DNA from 4 places in the Streptomyces sp. NPDC026206 genome. Region 2 is predicted to be linked to each of the others. Evidence: riboswitches for the same ligand, from Rfam matches in the RefSeq annotation. Region 2 holds a riboswitch; each other region holds the start of a gene.

Region 1 (5,717 bases), on a different contig from region 2:
CCTCGGTCAGCGGCACGGTCTGCCCGGCCAGGTCCAGCGCGGCCTCGATGTCGGCCCGTATCGCCGCCACCTGCGCGGCCGACGGGGGGTCGGTGACCTCGCCGTCCACCACCAGATGACGTTCCGTCATGCGTACGCAGCCCACGTCCACGCTGCGGGCGGCCCGCACGTGCTCCTCGCCGACCACGAACTCGGTCGAGCCACCGCCGATGTCCACGACGAGGAACGGCTTGGCCAGATCGTGCCGCCCGGTGAGCTCCTTGGTGGCGCCGGTGAAGGAGAACTCCGCCTCCTGGTCACCGCTGATCACCTCGGGCTCCACGCCCAGGATCCCGACGACGCCCCGCACGAAGTCCTCGCGGTTCTCCGCGTCCCGCGAGGCGGAGGTCGCCACGAAGCGCACGCGCCGCACGCCGTGCGCCTCGATGACCTCGGCGTACTCCCGGCACGCGGCGAAGGTGCGCTCCAGCGCCTGCGGCGCCAGCCGTCCCGTGCGGTCCACGTCCTGGCCGAGCCGGACGATCGTCATCCGCCGGTCGAGCTCCTTGAGTTCTCCGGTGGCGGGGTCGGCGTCGGCGACGAGCAGCCGGATGGAGTTCGTGCCGCAGTCGACGGCGGCGACGCGCGTCATGCGCATCCCTCGCCGGAGTCGGCGCACGGGCTCACGCACGGGCCCTTGGCCCACCACTCCGGCAGCAGCGCCAGCGCCTCGTCGCCGAAGGGGTTCACGCCCGGGCCGGCCACCAGCGAGTGCCCGACCAGCACGTGCAGGCACTTGACCCGGTCGGGCATGCCGCCCGCGCTCGGGAAGCCCTGCAGGACCTCGATCGCGTCGCGGCGCGCGATGTAGTCCTCGTGCGCGGCCCGGTAGGCGGCGGCCAGTTCCGGGTCGGTCGCCAGCCGGTCCTGCATCTCCTTCATCAGGCCCGAGCCCTCCAGCGTGCCGATCGCGGACGAGGCACGCGGGCAGGTCAGGTAGTACGTCGTCGGGAACGGCGTGCCGTCCGGCAGCCGGGGGGCCGTCTCGACCACGTCCGGCTGACCGCAGGGGCAGCGGTGCGCGATGGCGCGCAGGCCGCGCGGCTCCCGCCCCAGCTGCTCCTTGAACGCGGCGATGTCCGCGTCCGTCGGCTCGGTGGGCTCGGTCTTCGGAGGAGGGGTGTCCATGTGCTCGCTCGTGCTCGCTCGGTCTTATAGAAAGAATGTGCGGGATCAGCGGTGGTCGTCGGAGGTGTCCACGCCGTCCCAGAGGTTGCTGTACCAGGGGCGGTCGGCGGCGCCCTCGTCCTTGCGGGGTCTGGTGACGCCGCTGCCGTCCACCACGCTGTAGCCGATTTCGCCGGGGCGTACGAAGTGCAGGTGCTGACGCGCCTGCTGCTCGACGTACGCCGGGTCCTCCAGCCGTGCCTTCTCGTCGCGCAGCCGCTTGACCTGCGCCCGCGCGTGCTCGGTCAGGCGCCGCTGGTCGGCGATGTCCGAGCGCTGGGTGACCCACTGGCGCATGGGGTAGGCGAGGGCGACGACGAGGGAGCAGACGACGAGCGCGAGCAGCGCCGCACGGCCGGTGAGCCGGCTGCGCCGCTGCGGCCGGGCACGGTAGACCCGGGCCGCGGCCGGCCCCTGCACGAGCGCCGTCCCCAGCGCCTTGAGCCTGGTCGCGGTGGAGAACCGGTCCGCGCCCACGTCGCCTCCCCGAAGTCGGCCGAGTCATGGCGTACTCACGAACGATACGTCCCCGGACACGGTACGGGACCGCGGCCGGGGACGTACGGCGACTGGCGAGAAGGTCAGCCCTTGAGGCTCAGCCCTTGCAGTGCTTACTGGTTCGCGGAGCGAAACCGCGGGAACGCGCTGCGGCCGGCGTAGACCGCGGCGTCGTCGAGGATCTCCTCGATGCGCAGCAGCTGGTTGTACTTGGCGACGCGCTCGGAGCGGGCCGGGGCACCGGTCTTGATCTGGCCGCAGTTGGTGGCGACGGCCAGGTCGGCGATGGTGACGTCCTCGGTCTCGCCGGAGCGGTGGGACATCATGCACTTGAAGCCGCTGCGCTGCGCCAGCTCGACGGCGTCCAGGGTCTCGGTCAGCGAGCCGATCTGGTTGACCTTGACGAGCAGGGCGTTGGCGGAGTTCTCCTCGATGCCGCGGGCCAGGCGCTCGGGGTTGGTGACGAACAGGTCGTCGCCCACGAGCTGGACCTTGTCGCCCAGCTTCTCGGTGATGGCGTTCCAGCCGTCCCAGTCGTCCTCGAACAGCGGGTCCTCGATGGAGACGAGCGGGTACACGTCGACGAGCTCCGCGTAGTACTCGGTCATCTCGGCGGCGGAGCGCTCCTTGCCCTCGAAGAGGTACTTGCCGTCCTTGTAGAACTCGGAGGCGGCGACGTCGAGCGCGAGGGCCACGTCCTGGCCGGGGGTGTAACCGGCCTCCTTGATGGCCTCGAGGATCAGGTCCAGGGCCTCGCGGTTGGAGCCCAGGTTCGGGGCGAAGCCGCCCTCGTCGCCGAGGCCGGTGGACAGGCCGCGGTTCTTCAGGACCTTCTTGAGGGTGTGGTAGACCTCGGTGCCCCAGCGCAGCGCCTCGGAGAAGGACTCCGCGCCGATCGGCGCGATCATGAACTCCTGGATGTCCACGTTGGAGTCGGCGTGCGAGCCGCCGTTGAGGATGTTCATCATCGGAACGGGCAGCAGGTGCGCGTTCGGGCCGCCCAGGTAACGGAAGAGCGGCAGGTCGGACGCCTCGGAGGCGGCGTGCGCGACGGCGAGGGAGACGCCCAGGATGGCGTTGGCGCCGAGCGAGCCCTTGTTGTCGGTGGCGTCCAGGTCGAACATCGCCTGGTCGATCAGGCGCTGCTCGGTGGCGTCGTAGCCGACGAGCTCCGGGCCGATCTGCTCGATGACGGCGAGAACGGCCTTCTCGACGCCCTTGCCCAGGTAGCGGTTCGGGTCACCGTCACGGAGCTCGATGGCCTCGAAGGCGCCGGTGGAGGCGCCGGACGGCACGGCGGCACGGCCCGTGGAGCCGTCGTCGAGGCCGACCTCGACCTCGACCGTGGGGTTGCCTCGCGAGTCGAGGATCTCGCGAGCTACGACGACGTCGATGGACGGCACGAGGGTCTCCTTCGTGGTGTGTCTGGAGTTCTGCAGCACGAGCCTAACGGGCCCCGGAGGCTGCGCCCGCCCTTGGACCGGTTGCCGGACCGAAAATTGGCACAAAAGCCGAGATCACGGGATGAATGGACGATGTGTTCGCTCAATGGGAACGCCGCCCGGGGCCGCCGCCCGGCAGTGCCCCGGGAAACGGCGGAGCCCCGCTCCGATGCGGCTCGGGGGGGAAGACGCATCGGAGCGGGGCGGTCCCGCGGATGAGCGGACTCGCGGATGAGCGGACTCGCTCAGCCGGTGATCAGCTGAGGTGCAGCTTCTGACCCGGGAAGATCAGATCTGCGTTGTCGATGATGTCCTTGTTGCGGTCGAACAGCTTCTGCCAGCCGCCGTCGACCTTCTTGGCCGTGGCGATCGAGCCGAGGGTGTCGCCCTCCTTGACCTCGTACTCGCCGTCGCCCTGCTTGACGGTCTTCGGAGCGGCGTGCTTGGGCGCGCTCTGCTTCGGGGCCGCCGGGGCCTCTTCGGACTCCTGCGCCGGCTTGGCGTGCTTGGGCGCGGCGGGGCGCTCGGCACGGTCGGCGCGGCTGCCGGCGGAGTTCCCGCTCGCGGGGGCGGACTGCGAGGACTTCGAGGACTTCTTCGACACGGCGCCGGAACCGGAACCGGAGGTGTCGACGTCGGCCTTCGCGCCACCGGAGCTCAGGCCGCCGGCACCCGCGCAGCCCCAGGCGCCCGGGCCCTGCATGGCCAGGAGGCGCTCGGCGGTGGCGATCTGCTGGGCCTTGGTGGCGAGGTCGGCACGCGCGGCGTACTGGGTGCCGCCGGCGGCCTTCCAGGAGGACTGCGAGAACTGCAGGCCACCGTAGTAGCCGTTGCCGGTGTTGATGTGCCAGTTCCCGGTGGACTCGCACTGGGCGACCTTGTCCCAGGTGGAGACGGAGGCGGCGTTGGCGGAGGTCGCGACCATCAGCGGGGCTGCCACGGCGACGCCGGTGACGCCGGCGAGCGTGACGATGCGGACGGCCTTGGACGGACGACGGTGCTTGCCCTTGGACATGAGTCGGTTTCCTCACCGACGCCTACGAGGTGAGCTGTCGGGTTCGGGCTGTGAGTTTGCCCGGCCCGGTGCGCGGCTGCGCTCCGGGCTTCACCCCGAGCCGTTCCGTCCTCCGGTCGCGAGACCGTCGGCCGTTCCGGCGGCTTACCTTGGTTCCCCCGCTCCTGCCAACGGCGCTTGCGCGACGACTCCCCCGGTCGCCGGCAGGATTCGGCGTGACGACCGCGGTGCTCGCGATGACGAGCGGTGACGACGTTAAACACAGGCGGCCGACGGGTTCAAACCCCACTTTTCAGCCACAGTTGCTTGAAGTTACCCGCAGGAACCTCCTGTTTCCGCAGGTGAGAGGGGGTTTGAGGAGAACGGATGCGTCCCGTCCAGCGTCCAGTCAACGAGAGCCATGTCTCACTTTCGACTGGAACGGACATTCGGCCCGAACCTCCCTGCTATTTACGGACGTCGAGTCGCTGACCAGGCTGGATGAGGTCCGGATCGGATCCGACAACTTTTTCGTTCTTCTGATAGAGCGTCTGCCAGCCACCGGTGACCGAGTGGTCCTGCGCGATGGCTGACAGGTTGTCACCGGGCTGCACGGTGTAGCCGTCCGCGGCCGGGACGCCCGTGCGTCCGTCGCCGCCGTCGCGCGAGGGGCGCTGCGTCTCGCCGGAACGCGGCGGCTCGGCGCGGTGCTTGCCCGTACCGGCCTCCCCGCTCGCGTCACCGGGCGCGGGCGTGGCGCCGGGCGCGGGCTCGGCGGGCGTGCCCGAGGGCGTACCGGACGGGGTGGCGGGGCCGTTGGAGGGTTCGGCCGACGGGTCCTTGCGGTCCTTGTCACCGGACTGGCCGGGCGTGCCGCTCGCGGGGGCCGAGGAGCCCGTGGACGGGATGGCCGACGGGATCCCGGACGGGTCGGCGGAGGGTGCCGGCGTGCCGGGCGAGGGGGACGCGCCGGGCGTGGGCCCGGCGGAGCCGGGGGCACGGTCGTCCGGCGCGGGGGTCGTGTGCCCGGGCGTGGCGGGGGTGGTGCGCTCGGGCGCGGGCGTGGTCGCCTCCGGCTCGGGGCTCTGGATCCGGCCGGGGTTCACGTCCGGCGCCGGGGCGTCCTTGGACAGGCCCGAACTGACGGCGCAACTGCGCCAGGCGTCGGGGCCCTGGGCGGCCAGGATCCGTTCGGCGACGGCTATCTGCTGGGCCCTGCTGGCGAGGTCGGGGCGGGGGGCGTAGGAGATGCCGCCGCTCTGCTCCCACATCTCCTGGGTGAGCTGCAGTCCGCCGAAGAATCCGTTGCCGGCGTTGGCGCTCCACATTCTTCCGCTCTCGCACTGGGCGACCTTGTCCCAGGTGCCTGCGTCCGCTGCGGACGCTCCGGTGGCCGCCATCAGCGGCATCGCGATGCCCGCCCCCGTCACCCCCGCCGCGAGCACGATGGCGGGTACCTGACGGGGGCGGCGATGTCTTCCGTTTCCGAAGCGCATGCGATGTCCTCTCGAGTGGCGGCCGATGTGGTCGTCGAACATAGCGACGGCTCCGGGCAGTCACAAGCCGGTGTAGCCGAG
Region 2 (5,717 bases):
CCACCAGGACGAGTACGACAGCGCGGTCAGGGCAGTGGCGGTCAGGTAGACCGCGAGCGTGACCATGAAAAGTCTTTTACGGCCGAAGAGGTCGGTCAGCCGGCCGAAGAAGAGGGCGCCGGAGCACGCTCCGGCCACGTAGAGGGCGGCCGCGACGCCCGTCACCCCGCCGGAGGTGATCGGCAGACCGCTGCCCTGTTCGGAGAGGCGCCCGGCGATGTTGCCGACGACCGTGACCTCCAGGCCGTCGAGGATCCAGACGGTGCCGAGGCCGATCACCACGGTCCAGTGCCACCGGGACCAGGGCAACCGGTCCAGGCGGGCGGGCACTGACGTGGTGATCGTCGTCGCGGTCGTCACATGCTCTGATTTCCCGATCGTCGGCAGAACATTCCCGACAAGTCAGATCCGGCTCGCCTGTAACCCGGCTGCCTCTCTGCGGTTGCGGTCACGCCGACCGCCCCGCGCCCGGCCCTCACGCCGGGCGCCCGGCACTTTCCGCCGCGCGCCCCTGGCCCTGCCTGCGCCCCACGTCCCGGGCCCCCGGGCCCCACGTCCCGGGCCCGGCGGCCCCACATCGCGGCCCTTGCGCCCCGCATCGGCCCTACGGCTGCAGCCCCCTGGCGCGCAGCCACGACAGCGGGTCGACGGGCGCGCCGCCGCCCGGCCGCACCTCCAGGTGCAGATGGGGGCCGGTGACATTGCCGGTCGCGCCGACCCGGGCGATGATCGTGCCCGTACCGACCTTCCCGGACGTGACCACCATGGACGACAGGTGGCAGTACCAGATCTCGGTTCCGTCGCCGAGCGTCAGCACGATCCGGTAGCCGTACGCGCCCGCCCACCCGGCCTGGGTGACCGTACCGCCGCCCACCGCCTTGACCGGGGTGCCGGTCGGGGCGGCGAAGTCCTCACCGGTGTGGTTCGCGGACCACATGTTCCCGGCCTGCCCGAAGCCCGCGGTGAGGGTGTACGAGCCCACGGGGAGGGTGAACGAGCCGGTGAGCGCGGAACCGCCCCTCCCGGAGGCCGGGGCGGAGTGCCTCGCGGGGGCGGCGGCCTCCTCGGACCCGCCCGATTCCGCCTTCGCACCCTCGTCGGCAGCCGGTCCGGGTGACCGGGCCGCCCCGGCCGCTGGGGCCGCCCCGGCCGCTGGGGCCGCTGCCTGAGCGGCCTGCGCCGCCGCCTTCTCCGACTCCTGCGCCTCGTGCGCCTTCTCCGACTCCCGCGCCTCCTGCACCTCGTGCGCCTCGGCCTTCTCCGCCGCGGCCTTCCGTTTCTGCTCCGCCGCCGCATGCGCCTCGCTCTCGCGTGCGGCCTCGTCGGCGGCGTTCTGCTGGCGCTCCGCCTGCTGGAGGATGCGGGCACGCAGCGCCTCGCCCGCGTCGGCCGTGCTGCGCGTGGCTTCCACAGTGACCGGTGCCTGGGCACCGGCCTCGGCCCGGACCGAGACCCCGTCGCCGGAGGCCTGCTTCTCCTCGCCGCCGGATATGAGGGAGCCGACGCCCGGGATCTTCTGCGCCAGGTCCGGCACGGATATCGGCGCCGGACGGTCCTGAGCGCTCGCCATTCCGCCCGCACCGACCGCCGCGATGACACCGACGCCCAGCACCGCGCCGCTGCGGGCCATGGTGCCGCCGCGCTGCTTGACGACGCGGTGCCGGCCGCGGACGGGCGGCGCCACGGAGTCCTCCGTGGGGTTCCACTCGCTCCAGGGTTCCCCGGCGGCGGCGTACGCGGTGCCACCCGGAGCGTCAGCCGGGGTCTCATCCGTGGATTCGTACGTGGATTCGTACGTGGATTCATCCGTAGATTCATACGGAGAGCCGTACGAAGGGTCGTACGAACTGTCGTCGTGCGCAGGCCTGTTGGACGCCACGGAGGCGCACTCCTTTCCTTCCCACTCGCCTACCGGGTCAGCGTGGGGGTCCCTCCCAGGCCGTTCAGGCTCTGAGGGAGGGTTCGGAGCAGGAAGGTCCCCTACGGGCCGGCGCGCGGTCCGATTCACCCCAAAGTTGATGGTTCCCCGGTTCCGCCCACGGGATTCGGCGAAGGCGCGCGGCGCCGCCTCTTGCGGCGGCTGCGACAACCGCGCTGCGTTATCGAACGTTAATAGACATGGCTACCGGTTTCCAAGCCGAAAGCGTGAAACTGCACGCCTCTTGGGCGGATTTTGCGATGCGGTGAAGCTGACCGTTCGTCAGTTGTTATTCGTCCGAATGCGGACGGTACGGGGTGGTGGTCCGGTCCGGGTGAACGTGTGGGTGACGACGGCGGGGCGGTGGCGGAGCGGTCGGCGCGGCGGCAAGAGAGGGCAGAGGGACGGGCAACCAGCCCCCGGACATGCGGACGGGCTGCCGGGCCCGGCAGCCATCGGCTGCCGTACGGGCCCGGCAGCCCGTCTGCATCTACATCTGTGTCACCTAGCGGGGCGTCGCGGCGCCCCGCCTCACTCCGGCGTCAGGACGTGGCGGAGCGGCGGCCGCCGCCACCGGCACCGCCGCTGCGGCGCGAGCGGCCGACGGCGTTGCCCGGACGGGTGCCGCCCGAGCGGCGCGAACCCTCGGCGCCGCCGTTGCCGCCGAAGCCGCGGAAGGGGCGCCCGCCACCGTTGCCGCTGCCGGAACCACCGGCGGCGGAACCACCGGCCGCCTCCGTACGGGTACGGCCGCGGCCGCCGCGGCTGCCGCGCGAGCCACCGGACGTACCGGCACCCGAACCCCGCGAGCGGGAGGACTTGGCGGCGCCCTGCGGCTGGGCCGGGGCCGGGGCCGTGATGACGACCGGGACGCCGCTGGGCTCGCGGGCACCGGTGATGCGGGCGAGCTCCGGGTCGGTCGGGTAGGTCTTCATGACGTTCGGGGTGATCTGCGCCGTGGTCATCATGCGGCTCATCTCACGGCGCTGCTCGGGCAGCACGAACGTGACGACGGTGCCGGACTCGCCCGCACGGGCGGTGCGGCCACCGCGGTGCAGGTAATCCTTGTGGTCGACCGGCGGATCGATGTTGACGACCAGGTCGAGGCCGTCGATGTGGATGCCGCGCGCCGCGACGTTCGTCGCGACCAGGGCCGTGACCTGGTCCGTGCGGAACTGGTCCAGCACCCGGTTGCGCTGCGGCTGGCTCTTGCCGCCGTGCAGCGCGGCGGCCCGTACGCCCTCGGACAGCAGCTTCTTCACCAGCCGGTCGGCGCCGCGCTTGGTGTCCACGAACATGATCACGCGCCCGGCGCGGGCGGCGACCCGCGTGACGGCGTCCTTCTTGTCCTGGTCGGTGACGTGCAGCAGGTGGTGGTCCATCGTCACGACCGCGCCGACCGACGCGTCGACGGAGTGCGTCACCGGGTCGGAGAGGAAGCGGCGCACGAGCCGGTCGACGTTGCGGTCCAGGGTCGCGGAGAACAGCATCCGCTGACCGTCCGGGCGCACCTGGTCGAGCAGCTTGGTGACCTGCGGCAGGAAGCCCATGTCGGCCATCTGGTCGGCCTCGTCGAGGACCGTGATCGCCACGTCGCCGAGCTTGCAGTCGCCGCGCTGGATGAGGTCCGCGAGCCGCCCCGGCGTGGCGACCAGCACCTCCGCGCCGCGCGCGAGGGTCTGGGCCTGGCGGCCGATGGACATGCCGCCGACGACCGTGGTCATCCGCAGGTTGACGGCGGTCGCGTACGGGCTGAGCGAGTCGGTGACCTGCTGCGCGAGCTCCCGGGTGGGAACGAGGACGAGCGCCAGCGGACGCTTGGCCTCGGCGCGGCGGCCGGCCGTGCGGGCCAGGAGCGCGAGCCCGAAGGCGAGGGTCTTGCCGGAGCCGGTGCGGCCGCGGCCGAGGACGTCGCGGCCGGCCAGCGAGTTCGGGAGGGTCGCGGCCTGGATCGGGAAGGGCTCGGTGACGCCTTCACGGGTCAGGGTGGAGAGCAGGCCCGCGGGCATGTCCAGCGCGGCGAAGGACTCGACGGGCGGGAGCGACGGGGTCGTGCTGACCGGCATGGCGAAGTCGCCCTGCGGCGCCGCGGCGGGCCGGCGGCCCTGCGCCGGCTGCGACTCGTCGGCGCGACGCGGCCGCGAGGAGCGGGCGGGGCGGGAGGTACGGGCGGGGCGAGCGGGCCGATCAGCGCGATCGGGGCGTGCGGCGGAACGAGTCATGCGGGGACCTTCCCTCAATGGGGTGCCAAGCCCCCTGTTTGGCCTTTTGGCTGACGCCTTCAGCCGTTTCCGGCAGGCGTCTTCGGCCTGTTTCGACGAGCGCCGCAGTCTGTTGTGACGGGCGCGACAATGGGGCCCGCACCCAGTGGTGCGGGCCCCATCGCGAGGTTCAGCGAGCTTCATCCATGATGAAGGCTCCTGATCGCCTTATCGTCAGATACCGACGATGTTCTCGGCCTGCAGGCCCTTCTGGCCCTGCGTGACGTCGAACGAAACCTTCTGGCCCTCGAGGAGCTCACGGAAGCCGTTCGAGGCGATGTTCGAGTAGTGGGCGAAGACGTCGGGGCCGCCGCCGTCCTGCTCGATGAAGCCGAAGCCCTTTTCGGAGTTGAACCACTTCACGGTACCGGTCGCCATGTTTGTCTCCTTAGCGATGGGATGGGCCCCAAGGCCGGAAACGACCGGCGAAAACAAAAATGCGCCTTCGGCTACATAACCGTCAGGCGCACACGAGTTCATGGGTACCACAACTGCAACTCGAACTAGCGTAGCACAACCTGGCGGGGTGCTCTGACCTGCGCAAACACCCCACCGCCCACCTCAGGCCGGCCGCGGTCCAGCCGGGCCCGCGGCCGGGCCCGGTCCAGCCACGCCCAGCGCCCATGCGCACACCCATGCGCATGCCCATGCCCGTCGCCACCGCCCTCGCCCTCGCCGCGGCCTATAACTCCACCCCCTGCGCACGGGCGTGCCGGTCGGCCGCCACTTCCGCCTCCGCCTCGTCGAGATAGACCTCACACACCAGCCGGCCGTCCGCCGTCATGTTGTGCTCGAGCTCCCACAGGCTCACCTCGCCCCCGCCCTCCAGAAGGAACGCATGTTCGTAGAACCGGCACCAGGTGGCGTCCCGTCCGGCGGTCCGGCGCCTCGGCTTGGTGATCAGCGCGATGTGATGGCCGAGCGCCCCCTGCAGCAGCTCCCGCACCACCTCTCCCGGCCCGTCCGCGTTCTCCGCGCGCCGCAGCAGCCGGCGCGCGTGGTCCGGCGAGGCCTCCGCGACGTACTCCCGGCGGGGCCGCGTCGGGCCCATCGCCAGCAGCAGCTCCTCAGCCAGCCAGGCCGGCAGTTCCTCGTCCTCGCTCCCCGGGCCGATGCCACCGCCGCCGATGCGGTCATGCACCCGGCGCTCGGCGGCGTCGAGCGCGCTCTCGTGGACGTACAGCTCGTACAGGAACCCCTCCCGCTCCCCCGTGTCGTGCTCCAGCTCGTACAGCAGCAGGCTGCTGCCGTCCGCGAGCAGGAAGATGTGCCGGTAGGTGTTGCAGCGCAAGGGCCGCGGCTCGTCGTTGCGCTGGCGGTACGAGCGGAGCTCGGCCTGGTGCATCAGCGCGGTGCGCAGCCGGTCCAGGACCGGCTCGCCGATCTCGAACCCGTTCTGGGCCCGCTTCAGCAGCTCCTCCACCTGCTCGGCAGGCGTCGGGTCGCAGCCGGCCGGGCCGCCCGGCTCGCCGCAGCCCCTGCTTTCGCCCTCGCCCCCGCCCGCTCGCGTCTTCGCCATGCCAGTCGACCTCCCGGAC
Region 3 (5,717 bases), on a different contig from region 2:
TCCTCGCATTGGCCCCCTGGACGTAGCCGAACTCCCGGATCGGCACCCTCCGGGCCCCGGTGAACAGGCCCCCGGAGACGACCTCCACGGGGAGCTCCGGGTGGCGGCGGGTGAGCTCGGCAAGGGTGGGCGAGAAGCCGTAGGACCAGCCGCAGTAGGCGTCGAAGACGTAGACGAGCTTCATGGGTTCTCCAGGGGTGCGGGCTCGCCGACGTGAGCCATTCGCCTGACACAACAGTATCTGCTGCGTCAGATATTCCCGTGTGGCGAAAGCTTTCCCCGGGTCCGGAGGCCGGGCGTGACCCGGGGTGCCGTCAGTCTCAACGCAGCCGTGGGAGTGCGTCCCGCGCCGCGTGGCTGAGGGTCTTCAGATCCTCCGCGAACCGCTCGCGGTGCGCCTCGGGCAGGGGCTCGACGAAAAAGCGCCGGATGTTCTCCACATGGATCCGTGCCGCGCGGACCACCGTTTCCTCACCCTGCGGCGTCAGCCGGACCAGCCGCCCCCGCCGGTCGTCGGGGTCGGCGTCCCGGACCACCAGGCCCGCCGCCTCCATCCGGTCCACCAGCCGGGTCACCCCGCCCGTACTGAGCACCCGCTCCTGCGCGATCGCCCCCATAGGCAGGCCCGCCTCCCCCGCCCGGCCCAGGATCAGCAGCACCTCGAACATCAGATGACTGATCCCGCACTCCTCCTCGATCGCCCGGCCCAGGATGTACTCCAGCCGGTTCGCGGCCCCCTGCAGCCGCCCGAACGCCAGCACAAGGCCGTCGTTCGCCGCCTGCTCCGCCGTCGCGATCTCCACTTCCCCTGCCACCTGGCCCCTTCCGCCACGTCGTCCGGCGCCCGTGCGCCGGTCCCAGGAGCCTACGAGCAGGCGGTGGCCGGAGCCTGGCCGCACGGCAGGCAGAATCGGGGGGTGTCCAGAAGAACAAGCGCACGCCGGCAGCCGGCGATCACCGCCACCTCGCCATGTCCCTGCGGACTCGCCGCACCGTACGGGGACTGCTGCGGCAGCTTCCACCAGGGCCGGGCCGCGGCGCCCACGGCGGAGCGCCTCATGCGCTCGCGCTACAGCGCCTTCGTCGTCCGCGACACCGGCTACCTGCTGCGGACGTGGCACTCCACGACCCGGCCGCCCGGCCTGGAGCTCGACCGCACCATCGTGTGGACCGGGCTGGAGATCCTGGCCACCACGGGCGGCAGCGCCTTCCACAGCGAGGGCACGGTGGAGTTCCGTGCCCACTGCGAGGCGCGGGGGGAGGCGGACGAGCAGCACGAACTCAGCCGCTTCGTCCGCGAGGACGGGAACTGGGTCTACCTGGACGCGGCCGGCTGACCGCGCCCGCCCTCCCGGCTCAGAGCAGGTCGAAGGGTTCGGCGCCGTGGCCCTCCCATATCCGCCGGGTCGCGTCCTCGGGGTAGGCGGCCGTGCTCCTTTCGGCGTCGAGGAGGCGGGTGAGCCGCCCGTCGGTGACCCGGTAGGCGGGCCGGCCGGGGTCGCCGTGGGCGGCGAAGGAGGCCCACGAGCAGCGGATGCCGTCCGCGAGGGCGAGCGCCTCCGCGGGCGGCGGGGCCTCGCCGAAGAACAGCCGGGCTGCGGGGCCGGTGAAGTTGCCGAAGAGCAGCTGGACGTCCAGGCCGTGGGCCGAGCCCAGCTCGCCGCCGAGCGCGGGCGCGGGCCGGCGCAGTTCGTACAGATGGGCCGTGCCACCGCCGGCCGAGTGGGCGTCCGCCAGGTGCAGGGAGGGGACGCGGAACAGCGCGTCGGCGAACACGGTCTCGTAAGGGCGGCAGCGGACGCGCCGGGGTGGGCGGCGCGGTAGGCCCGCTCGCCGTCGGGCCGGGGGGCGAAGGCCCGCAGCACCCGGGTGGCGTCGTCCTCGGTGATCTTCTCCAGGGTGCCGGAGAGCGCCAGGAACGGCCGTAACTCGTCGCGGCTGTTACCGGTCAGCAGGTCGATGTCGCCCGCCCGGCCGTCGCGCAGGGTGCGCCAGGGCACGTCCGGTACGAGGTCGCCGCCGTCGACGACCGGGCAGAAGGGGGCGCCCGAGCGGGCGAGCCGGCCCCAGCGGTCCTCGTGGGCGGGCAGGGCGGCCATGAGGGCGTCCACCTCGTCGGCCAGTCGCCGGGGCGCGATCGCGGCGAGGGGGGCCGCGGTGGGCGCGGCGCCGAGCCGGGCGGGGCGTCGCCCCGGACCTCCCGGCCCCGATGTGCCGGACGGGCTGATTGTGGGCCCGTCCGGCGAGCGGGGACAAGGGGGCCCGGCCGGCCGGGCGTCGTCCTGGTCGTCCTAGTTGACGCGCCCGTACCAGACGCTGTTGCTCCAGATCTTCTCCAGCCGGACGGAGGCGCCCGGCTTCGGCGCGTGCCAGATCTTGTTGCTACCCGCGTAGATCCCCACGTGGTAGACGTTGCTGCCCGAGTGGAAGAAGACGAGGTCGCCGGTCTGCCGGGAGCCGCCGGAGAGGTGCCGGGTGGAGTTGTACTGGCTCTGGGCCGTGCGTGGGAGGGTCTTGCCGGCCTTCTTGAACGAGTAGAGCGTCAGGCCCGAGCAGTCGAACCGGTTGGGGCCCGTGGCGCCGTACTGGTAGGGGGAGCCCTGCTTGGAGGCCGCGACCTTCAGTGCCTGTTCGCCCACGGTCGCCGCCTGTGCGCCGGGGGCGAGGCCGGGGACGAGCACCGATGCCGCGAGGGTGGCGGCGGTGAGGGCCGACGCGGTGGCGGCCCGGGAAGTGAGTGCGGTTATGCGAGGCATCGCAGACATGCCAAAGCCCTTCGGCATCCGCCTACGAAAGATGACCTGTCGGGTTCGGGCTGCGAAGTTGCCCGGCCACGTTGTGGCTTCACCCCAAGAACCACCGCGTTCGTGGTTCGTACCGCTTGGGTCTCCCGCTCCTGCCGATTCGTCGAATCGATTCCGCACCCGGTGCGGCGGCAGGACTCGGCGTCCGCCCGGGTCGCCCGCCTCGGTGACGGGATCTTGTGTTCGGTGAGAGATCCTGCACCATCAATCGCTCAGATTCGGCGCCCAAACGGTCATCTGTGAACTTCTTCACTTCAGAAGCAAACAGGGAACCATAACGCCTCCCTCACCCGCCATCTGCGCCTAAACCCTTGCCCCGCAGGGGACTTGAAGCACACGGGAATCAACTACCGCGGCCCCGTTCAACACGGGTGGCGCCAGGCGTCCAGCTCCAGCCTCTTCTTCATCGAACTCAGGCCCAGCCGCCCGGCCGTGCCGCAGAACTCCCCCGGCGACAGGTCGTATTCGACATGGAAGACCGCTTTGTTCTGCTTCACGAACGGCGTGAGCTTCTCGCACTCCCCGTACTGCGCGCACTGTTCGTTGACCGCGAAGTCGAAGTCCCGCACGAGCTCCGGAATCTGTTCGAGATCATTCTTCAAACCGATGGCCAGGCCCCGGTCATGAGCCAGTTTCACCAGCATCCGGTTGAAGGCCAGCTGATCGGCCGGTGAGAGCGGAAATCCGGTGCGGTTGCGGAAACCCTCGGTCAGATCGGGTTCCACCGCGTCGAAACCCTTCTGCCGGCACATGTCGATGCGGGCCGCCATGATCGGCCGCAGGGCGTCGAGGCGGCGGATGTCCAGCCATTTCTCGCCGTCCCAGCCCTTGTTGTTCTTCCCCAGCAGCGACCCGGGGAATTCCGACCGGTCGGGCCGGAAGTCCTCCCATGCCCCGGCGTTGATGTAACAGATCACCTTGCGGCCCCGGGAGTGCAGTTCCGCCACCGTCTCCGCGGAGTTCTCGAAACCGTCGATGTCGTAGACGGGCACGTCCACGGACGTGTCGACCTTCCCGCCGAGCTGCCACTGCCAGGGAATGCCCGGCCGGGGCTGCCAGCGGCGCGAGGCCGGTGGCGGGCCGCCGTCCGGCGTCGCCGTCATCCGGTCCGAGGGGCGGTCCCCGGAGGGCTCCGTCGCGTCGTCGGACGTGGCCGAACAGCCCGCGAGAACGAGCAGCAGCGCACCGAGCAGCCCCGCGCGGGCCCGCCTGCCGGTCACCGTGCCCCCTCCGCTGCCCCGGCCCCCGGCAGGTGGGCGCTCCGCCACGGGTTGGCTCCGCTGCCCGGCGCCGCACAGTGCACCCCGGCGCCCCGGCCCCCGGCGATGCGCGCCACCTGCTCCGCGTGCCCCCGCGGCACGCCGTGGACGAGGTGGCAGAAGCGCCCCGGGGGGTGGTCGGCCGTCCAGGTGGGCACCCGGGCCCGCCGGTACTCCTGCCAGGGGCCCTCGAAGGTGACCAGGAGATCGGGGAGCGAGGCGTAGCCGGGGTCGGGATGGGTGCCGGGGTTCAGCACGACGGTGCGCGCGCCCAGCACCCGGGCGGTGCGCACGAGTCTGCGGTAGCGCGGCAACAGCGCCGCGTCCGCCGCCGCCTGGTCGAGGAAGACCCCGTCCACGCCGTACCACCTGCGGTGCCGGTGGATGTCGGCGACCACCGCACGCGCCGGGCGGCGGCCGTAGCCGGTGTCGACGTAGCCCAGCAGCCGCACGCCCGCGCCGCGCAGCCGCCCGGCGGCGGCCCGGAAGTCCGCGTCGGGGCGGCCGCCGGGCCCGTCGGCCACGTTGAGCACGACGGCGTACAGGCCGGGGGCGGCCGCCGGCAGTGCGGCCCACTCCTGCGGGTGCACCGCCGGGTGCGCGTACAGCGGGACGAGCAGGAGCTGCCCGTCCTCCGGCGGCGCGCCCCGTGCCGTCTGCGTCATCGCACCCGCTCCGGTGTGCGGCCGCGGGTCTCGGCCCACAGGCCGGCGAGGGAGTCGTCCAGGCCGTGCCGGGGCGTCCAGCCCAGGGCGCGGCAGGCGGCCGTGATGTCCGCCTGCTGCCAGGGCACGGCGGCGGAGCGCGGCGAGCCGTCGCCGTCCTCCTCGATCCGCTCCCCGGCCCGGCCGGCGGATCCGGCGGCCCGCAACAGTCCCTCGGCGATGTCCCGGACGGGCCGGGCGGTGCCGCCGGCGATGTTCAGCACGCCCGGCAGCGGTCCGGCGGCCGTCACGGCGCGGGCGATGGCGTCGGCCACGTCCCGCGCGTCGACGAAGTCGCGGTACGCGGAGAGGTCGCCGGTGCGTACCCGGCCGTCGGGGCCGGCCCGGTGCAGCTCCGCGGCGAGCCGGCCGGACAGGGAGGAGGCCGGGGAGCCGGGGCCGACGGGGTTGAACACCCGCAGGACGACGGCGTCGAGGCCGGATCCGGCCACGGCGAGGGTGCCGGCGAGCTTGCTCGCGCCGTAGAGGCCGAGCGGGCGGGCCGGGCCGGTCTCGGTGAGGGGCCGGTGGCCTTCGGCGGGCCCGTACTCCGCCGCCGAGCCCAGGTGGACCAGGCGAGCGGCGGGCGCGGCCTCGTGCAGGGCCTCGCACAGGACGGCCGGGCCGCGGGCGTTGACGGCGGTGAGGGTCAGCGCGCTGCCGCCGACCGCGCCGGCGCAGTTGACGACGGCGTCGAGGGGAGCGGCCGTGCGCAGCACGGCCGCGAGGCGCCCGGGGTCCGCGGTGGCCAGGTCGACGGGCAGGGCGCAGCCGGGTGTGCGGCCGCCGACGAGCACCCGCGCGCCCGGAAGGGCGCGCAGGCGTCCGGCGGCGTGCCGGCCCAGGAAGCCGGTGGAGCCCAGCAGGAGAATGCGCATCAGGACCGGTCACGCTCCCTTCATCAGCAGTTCACGGTGGACGGAGAACTCCGCGTTGGCGCGGTCGTAGTC
Region 4 (5,717 bases), on a different contig from region 2:
CGGTGGCGTCGGGGATGCGGGTGGTGGGCACGGCATGGCCGGCGGGCGCGGCGGAGCCGTGGCGGGCGGCCTTGACGACGACGAGCGGCTTGCGGGCGGCCGTCCGCTTGGCCAGGCGCGCGAACTTTCGCGGGTTGCCGATCGACTCCAGGTACATCAGGGCGACGTCGGTGTCCGGATCGTCGTGCCAGTACTGCAGGAAGTCGTTGCCGGAGACGTCGGCGCGGTTCCCGGCGGAGACGAACGTGGAGATGCCCACCAGGCCGGCCGCGCGCCGGTGCAGCCCGCCGAGCAGGGCGATGCCGATCGCGCCGGACTGGCTGAAGAGCCCGACGCGCCCGGCGGCCGGCAGTTCGGGCGACAGGGAGGCGTTGAGCCGGACGCCGCCGGCGGTGTTGATCAGGCCGAGGGCATTGGGCCCGATGACGCGCATGCCGTACGAGCGGGCCTGCCGCACCAGCTCGCGCTGCCGCTCGCGGCCCTCGGCCCCGCTCTCGGCGTATCCGGCGGACAGCACGACGAGTCCCTGGACGCCGTGCTCGCCGCAGTCGGCGACGACGGCGGGCACGTGGGCGGCGGGCACGGCGATGACGGCGAGGTCCACGGGGCCCTCGATCCCCAGGACGGAACGGTGGGCGGGGACCCCCTCGGGCTCCAGCACCGAAAGGTCTTCGGGGAAGGCGTGGTTGACCGCGTATGTGCGCCCGGTGAAGCCACCGGCCAGGACGTTGCGCAGGACGGTGCGGCCCAGGCCGCCCGGCTCACGGCCGGTGCCGACGACGGCGACGGAGCCGGGGGCGAGCAGCCGCTGCACCGAGCGGGCCTCGGCGCGCTGCTCACGGGCGCGCTGGACGGCGAGGGACCGGTCGGTCGGTTCGAGGTCGAGCTCCAGGCGCACGACGCCGTCCTCGAAGCTGCGCTTCTGCGTGTAGCCGGCATCCGTGAAGACTTTGATCATCTTCGTGTTGGCGGGCAGCACCTCGGCGGCGAAGCGCCCGATGGAGCGTTCGCGCGCGACGGCCGCGATGTGTTCCAGCAGTGCGGAGGCCACGCCCCGGCCCTGGTGGGCGTCCTGCACGAGGAAGGCGACCTCGGCCTCGTCGGCGGGGCCCGAGGCGGGCATGCCGTGGCCGTCGATGCGGTCGTAGCGGACCGTGGCGATGAACTCGCCGCCGACGGTTGCGGCCAGGCCCACCCGGTCGACGTAGTCGTGGTGGGTGAAGCGGTGCACGTCCCGGTCGGAGAGGCGGGGGTAAGGGGCGAAGAAGCGGTAGTACTTGGACTCGTCCGAGACCTGTTCGTAGAAGCTGACCAGGCGCTGAGCGTCGTCGGGCGTGATGGGCCGGATCTGCGCGGTGCCCCCGTCGCGCAGCACGACATCGGCTTCCCAGTGGGCCGGGTACGCATGCTCGGGCGGCGTCTGCATGGGGCCAGCGTAAGGCCGGGCACCGACAGCCGGTGGCGGCGTCCGGCCCATGGGAGCGGGCCGTACGGCCCTGCGCGGGCGCGCGCATGGGCACCGCGCGCCCCATGCGACAATGGTCTAGACAACCAATATCGACTTGAAGGGCAACACCATGGTTGAGCGCCGCGTAAACGTCGGCTGGGCCGAGGGCCTGCACGCCCGGCCCGCGTCGATCTTCGTCCGTGCGGCGACGGCCGCCGGCGTCCCCATGACGATCGCCAAGGCCGACGGCAACCCGGTCAACGCCGCGTCCATGCTCGCCGTGCTGGGCCTGGGCGCCCAGGGTGGCGAGGAGATCGTCCTGGCCACCGAGGCCGAGGGTGCCGAGGCCGCGCTCGACCGTCTGGCCAAGCTGGTCGCCGAGGGCCTCGAGGAGCTCCCCGAGACCGTCTGACCCACCGGGCCCGCTGTGATGCGGCGGGTACGTGGCAGCTTGATTCAGTGGGGCCGTGGCAGCCGCAAGAAGCCGCCGCGGCCCCACTGCCGCGGAAAAGCAGAAATTGCCGGGCCGCTATTCGCGCACGAATAGCGGCTCATTGTTAAGAACGGGCGCCCGCCGTGTTTACGGATTGTTTCGGGGACGGCGCCCGGCGCGGGCCTGCCGGCCGCCGCAGCCGGAATTCCCCGGGCGAACGGCCGGCCCGGGCGACGGCCAGGGCACGCGCCCGCTCGGCGTCACCGCGGGCCACGGCGTCCACGAGCGCCCCGCACGCCTCCCAGCTCTCCAGCGGCCGCACCGGCGGCTCCGCCGCGTACACCCAGGCGATCTTGCGCCGCAGCTGGGTGAGGAGCGCCGCGAGGCTGGGGCTGCCGGAGGCCTGGGCGAGCGTCTCGTCGAACCAGTCGCCCAGCGGGCGCAGTTCGCCCGTACGGCCCGTGCGCGCCCGCTCCTGACCGAGCCTGACCAGCCCGCGCAGCACCTTCAGATGCGCCTCGGTGCGCCGCTGCGCGGCCCTGGCGGCGCCCAGCGGCTCCAGCAGGGCACGGACGTCGAGCAGGTCGGCCGCCTCCCGCTCGGTGGGCTCGGCGACACAGGCGCCGGCGTGCCGCCGGGTGGTCACGAAGCCCTCGGAGGCCAGGGTGCGCAGCGCTTCGCGCACCGGCACCCGGGAGACCCCGTAACGGCGGGCCAGGAGTTCCTCGATGAGCCGGCTGCCGGGCGGGAACGCACCGGAGACGATGTCGTCGCGGATCGCGGTGCACACGGCGTGCGCGGAAATGCGGCGGCCGCTGTGCACCGCCTCGCCATCGCCGTTCACGTACGGCCCCGCATGGCTGTACCTCCGACTTATGACCTGACCCCCGTGAATCACGGACGATTGACGACCGTTCAGCGACTCTATGGCAATCGGGTGGGATTTCCGATGGGTCAGCCGGTTCATGGATATTTTTTGGCCAAACGCGAAGACCCCGGCCAGGGGCCGGGGTCTTTCGGAAAGCTTGGTGCGCCGCCTGCGCGGTCCTACAGGCTGACGCCGTGGGCGCCCATGTAGGCGACCGGGTCGATGTCGGTGCCGTAGGTGGCGCCGGTACGGGCCTCGAAGTGCAGGTGCGGGCCGGTGACGTTGCCGGTGGCGCCGGAGAGGCCGATCTGCTGGCCCGGGGTGACCGTCTGGCCGACGGAGACGTCGATCGAGGAGAGGTGGCCGTACTGCGTGTAGGTGCCGTCCGACATCTTGATGACGACGTTGTTGCCGTACGCGCCGCCCCAGCCGGCCTCGACGATGGTGCCGGAGCCGACCGCGCGCACCGAGGTGCCCGTCTCGGCGTGCATGTCGATGCCGGTGTGGCTGCCGGAGGACCACAGGCCGCTGGAGGCCTTGTAGGAGGTGGAGACGTAGGAGCCGTCGATCGGGCTCACGAAGGTGCCCAGGCGCTTGCGCTCCTCGTCGCGGGCGGCGCGCTCCTTGGCGGCGCGCTCCTCCTCGAGCTTGCGCTTGGCCTCTTCGGCGCGCTGCTTGGCGTCGGCGGCCCGCTGCTTGGCCGTGGCCTCGGCCTGGAGCCGGATGGCGGCCTCGTCGGCGGCGCTGCGCTGGGTCTCGGCCTGGGCGTCGACGTTGTCGGCCATGACGTCGCCGATGACGATGGCCTGGGTCAGGCCGGTGTCCTCAAGGCGGTGGTTGTCGTCGGTGGCGGCGAACGCCGGGGCGGCGACACCGGCGACCACACCCGCGGCGGCGAGGGTGGCTATGCCCGCCACATTGGCGCTGACACGCACGGCTCGGCTCGGACGACGGTGTTTACCCATGGCTGGGCGATCCTTTCCTTCCTTCTCGCCTACCGGGTTAGCTGACGGGTTCGGAGCAGGAAGGTCTCCTACGGCTCCCTCGTGAAAGGGACCCGATTCACCCCAGGGACGTTTGGGTCCCCGGCTCCCCTCGGCTCGCGCCTCGGGAACTCGGCGATGGCTGTCCGGGACCGCGGTTGCGGCTCCGATCTGACGGACTGCCGCCCTGACGCTAAACGGCGTCAGATTCGAACGGCAAACAGAACGGGGCTTTTATGACGTACGCCACACGACCAACGTGCAACCACTGCATGAAACTGGACATAAGGGAGGCGCGTGCGCCTCTGCGGGCTCACGCGCCTCCCTTGTCCACTCATATCCGGCACATCGGCACAGGGGATGCCGGGTGTTGAGCACCCGTCAGGCGGGGATGACGGTCACCGCGCCGATACCGAGGGCCTTGACCGGCTCGGTGATCTCGGCGGCGTCACCGACGAGGACGGTGACCATGCGGTCCACGGGGAACGCGCTGACGGCGGCCGCGGTGGCCTCCACCGTGCCGGTCTCCGCGAGGCGTTCGTACAGCCGCGCCTGGAAGTCGTCCGGGAGGTACTGCTCCACCTGGTCGGCGAGGGTGGCCGCGACGGCGGCCGCCGTCTCGTACTTCAGCGGTGCGACGCCGACCAGGTTCTGCACGGCGACGTCACGCTCGGCCTCGGTCAGTCCCTCCGCGGCCAGCGTGCGCAGCACGGCCCACAGGTCCTCCAGCGCCGGGCCGGTGTTGGGGGTGTCCACGGAGCCGCTGATGGCGAGCAGGCCCGTGCCCGTGGCGCCCTCGGACGGGGGCACCGAGCGCAGCACCTGACCGAAGGCCCGGACGCCGTAGGTGTAGCCCTTCTCCTCGCGCAGGACGCGGTCCAGGCGGGAGGTGAGGGTGCCGCCGAGGCAGTACGTGCCGAGCACCTGGGCGGGCCAGAGCCGGTCGTGCCGGTCGGGGCCGACGCGGCCGATGAGCAGCTGCGTCTGGACCGCGCCGGGGCGGTCCACGATCACGACGCGGCCGGTGTCGTCCGCGGTGACCGCCGGTACGGGCCGGGGCTCGGCGCCCGGTCCGGTCCAGGTGCCCAGCGACTCGGCCAGGGCCTCGTCGAGGTCGATGCCGGTGAAGTCGCCGACGATGACGGCGGTCGCCGTGGCGGGGCGGACGTGGTCCTCGTAGAAGGCACGCACGGCCGCGGCGTCGATGCGCTTGACGGTCTCCTCGGTGCCCTGGCGGGGGCGGGAGAGCCGGGAGCCGGCCGGGAAGAGCTCGGCGGAGAGCGCCATGGCCGCCCGGCGGGCGGGGTTGGCGAGCTCGTGCGGGATCTCGTCCAGCCGGTTGGCGACGAGGCGCTCGACCTCGTTGTCGGGGAAGGCGGGGACGCGCAGCGCGTCGGCGAGCAGGCCGAGGGCCTTGGCCAGCCGGGACGCCGGGACCTCCAGGGAGACGCGCACGGCGGGGTGGTCGGCGTGCGCGTCGAGGGTGGCGCCGCAGCGCTCCAGCTCGGCGGTGAAGTCCTCGGCGCTGAGCTTGTCGGTGCCCTCGGAGAAGGCGCGCGCCATGATCGTGGCCACGCCGTCCAGGCCCTCGGGCTCGGCCTCCAGGGGCGCGTCCAGGCTGATCTCGACGGCGATGACCTGCTGGCCGGGGCGGTGGCAGCGGAGCACGGTGAGGCCGTTGGGCAGCTGCCCGCGCTCGGGGGCGGGGAAGGCCCAGGGGGTGGCCTGCCCGGGCTTGGGCTGCGGGTGGAATTCCATCGTCGCGGTGGTGGTGCTGGCGGATGCGGCGTCGCTCACCGGTCCGTCTCCTCTTCGTTCTGGTCGGCGTGCCGGTCGGCGCCGGCGTCGGACTGCGCGGAGGTCGGCTCGTACACCAGCACGGCGCGGTTGCCGGGGTGCAGACGGGCCTTGGCGACGGCCTGCACCTCCTCGGGGGTGATCTCCAGGACGCGCTGCACGGCGGTCAGCGCGAGCTGCGGGTCACCG

What was found. Region 2 has a riboswitch for cyclic di-AMP ahead of AB0F13_RS06455 (peptidoglycan DD-metalloendopeptidase family protein). Riboswitches for the same ligand answer to the same signal wherever they lie in the genome.
Region 1: it holds a riboswitch for cyclic di-AMP, as region 2 does, so the genes downstream of both, AB0F13_RS09860 (transglycosylase family protein) here and AB0F13_RS06455 (peptidoglycan DD-metalloendopeptidase family protein) in region 2, are expected to answer to the same signal.
Region 3: it holds a riboswitch for cyclic di-AMP, as region 2 does, so the genes downstream of both, AB0F13_RS18070 (C40 family peptidase) here and AB0F13_RS06455 (peptidoglycan DD-metalloendopeptidase family protein) in region 2, are expected to answer to the same signal.
Region 4: it holds a riboswitch for cyclic di-AMP, as region 2 does, so the genes downstream of both, AB0F13_RS03775 (peptidoglycan DD-metalloendopeptidase family protein) here and AB0F13_RS06455 (peptidoglycan DD-metalloendopeptidase family protein) in region 2, are expected to answer to the same signal.

The regions. Positions count from the first base shown of each region.
Region 1 is NZ_JBEZYL010000004.1:314,464-320,180, reverse strand. It holds gene AB0F13_RS09880 (Ppx/GppA phosphatase family protein) at 1-631, opposite strand, end outside; gene AB0F13_RS09875 (DUF501 domain-containing protein) at 628-1,167, opposite strand; gene AB0F13_RS09870 (septum formation initiator family protein) at 1,213-1,683, opposite strand; gene eno (phosphopyruvate hydratase) at 1,818-3,107, opposite strand; gene AB0F13_RS09860 (transglycosylase family protein) at 3,403-4,161, opposite strand; cyclic di-AMP (ydaO/yuaA leader) riboswitch at 4,166-4,313, opposite strand; gene AB0F13_RS09855 (transglycosylase family protein) at 4,608-5,636, opposite strand.
Region 2 is NZ_JBEZYL010000003.1:33,058-38,774, forward strand. It holds gene AB0F13_RS06450 (MFS transporter) at 1-360, opposite strand, end outside; gene AB0F13_RS06455 (peptidoglycan DD-metalloendopeptidase family protein) at 605-1,879, opposite strand; cyclic di-AMP (ydaO/yuaA leader) riboswitch at 1,891-2,061, opposite strand; gene AB0F13_RS06460 (DEAD/DEAH box helicase) at 2,461-4,140, opposite strand; gene AB0F13_RS06465 (cold-shock protein) at 4,354-4,557, opposite strand; gene AB0F13_RS06470 (DUF6227 family protein) at 4,862-5,698, opposite strand.
Region 3 is NZ_JBEZYL010000011.1:213,067-218,783, forward strand. It holds gene AB0F13_RS18050 (DsbA family protein) at 1-184, opposite strand, end outside; gene AB0F13_RS18055 (MarR family transcriptional regulator) at 321-815, opposite strand; gene AB0F13_RS18060 (YchJ family metal-binding protein) at 918-1,337, shown strand; gene AB0F13_RS18065 (hypothetical protein) at 1,357-1,776, opposite strand; gene AB0F13_RS18070 (C40 family peptidase) at 2,292-2,765, opposite strand; cyclic di-AMP (ydaO/yuaA leader) riboswitch at 2,769-2,920, opposite strand; gene AB0F13_RS18075 (endo alpha-1,4 polygalactosaminidase) at 3,167-3,907, opposite strand; gene AB0F13_RS18080 (spherulation-specific family 4 protein) at 4,021-4,728, opposite strand; gene AB0F13_RS18085 (NAD(P)-dependent oxidoreductase) at 4,725-5,645, opposite strand; gene AB0F13_RS18090 (sugar phosphate nucleotidyltransferase) at 5,655-5,717, opposite strand, start outside.
Region 4 is NZ_JBEZYL010000002.1:53,285-59,001, reverse strand. It holds gene AB0F13_RS03790 (GNAT family N-acetyltransferase) at 1-1,426, opposite strand, end outside; gene AB0F13_RS03785 (HPr family phosphocarrier protein) at 1,578-1,859, shown strand; gene AB0F13_RS03780 (GntR family transcriptional regulator) at 2,005-2,724, opposite strand; gene AB0F13_RS03775 (peptidoglycan DD-metalloendopeptidase family protein) at 2,928-3,713, opposite strand; cyclic di-AMP (ydaO/yuaA leader) riboswitch at 3,725-3,879, opposite strand; gene AB0F13_RS03770 (pitrilysin family protein) at 4,113-5,489, opposite strand; gene AB0F13_RS03765 (pitrilysin family protein) at 5,525-5,717, opposite strand, start outside.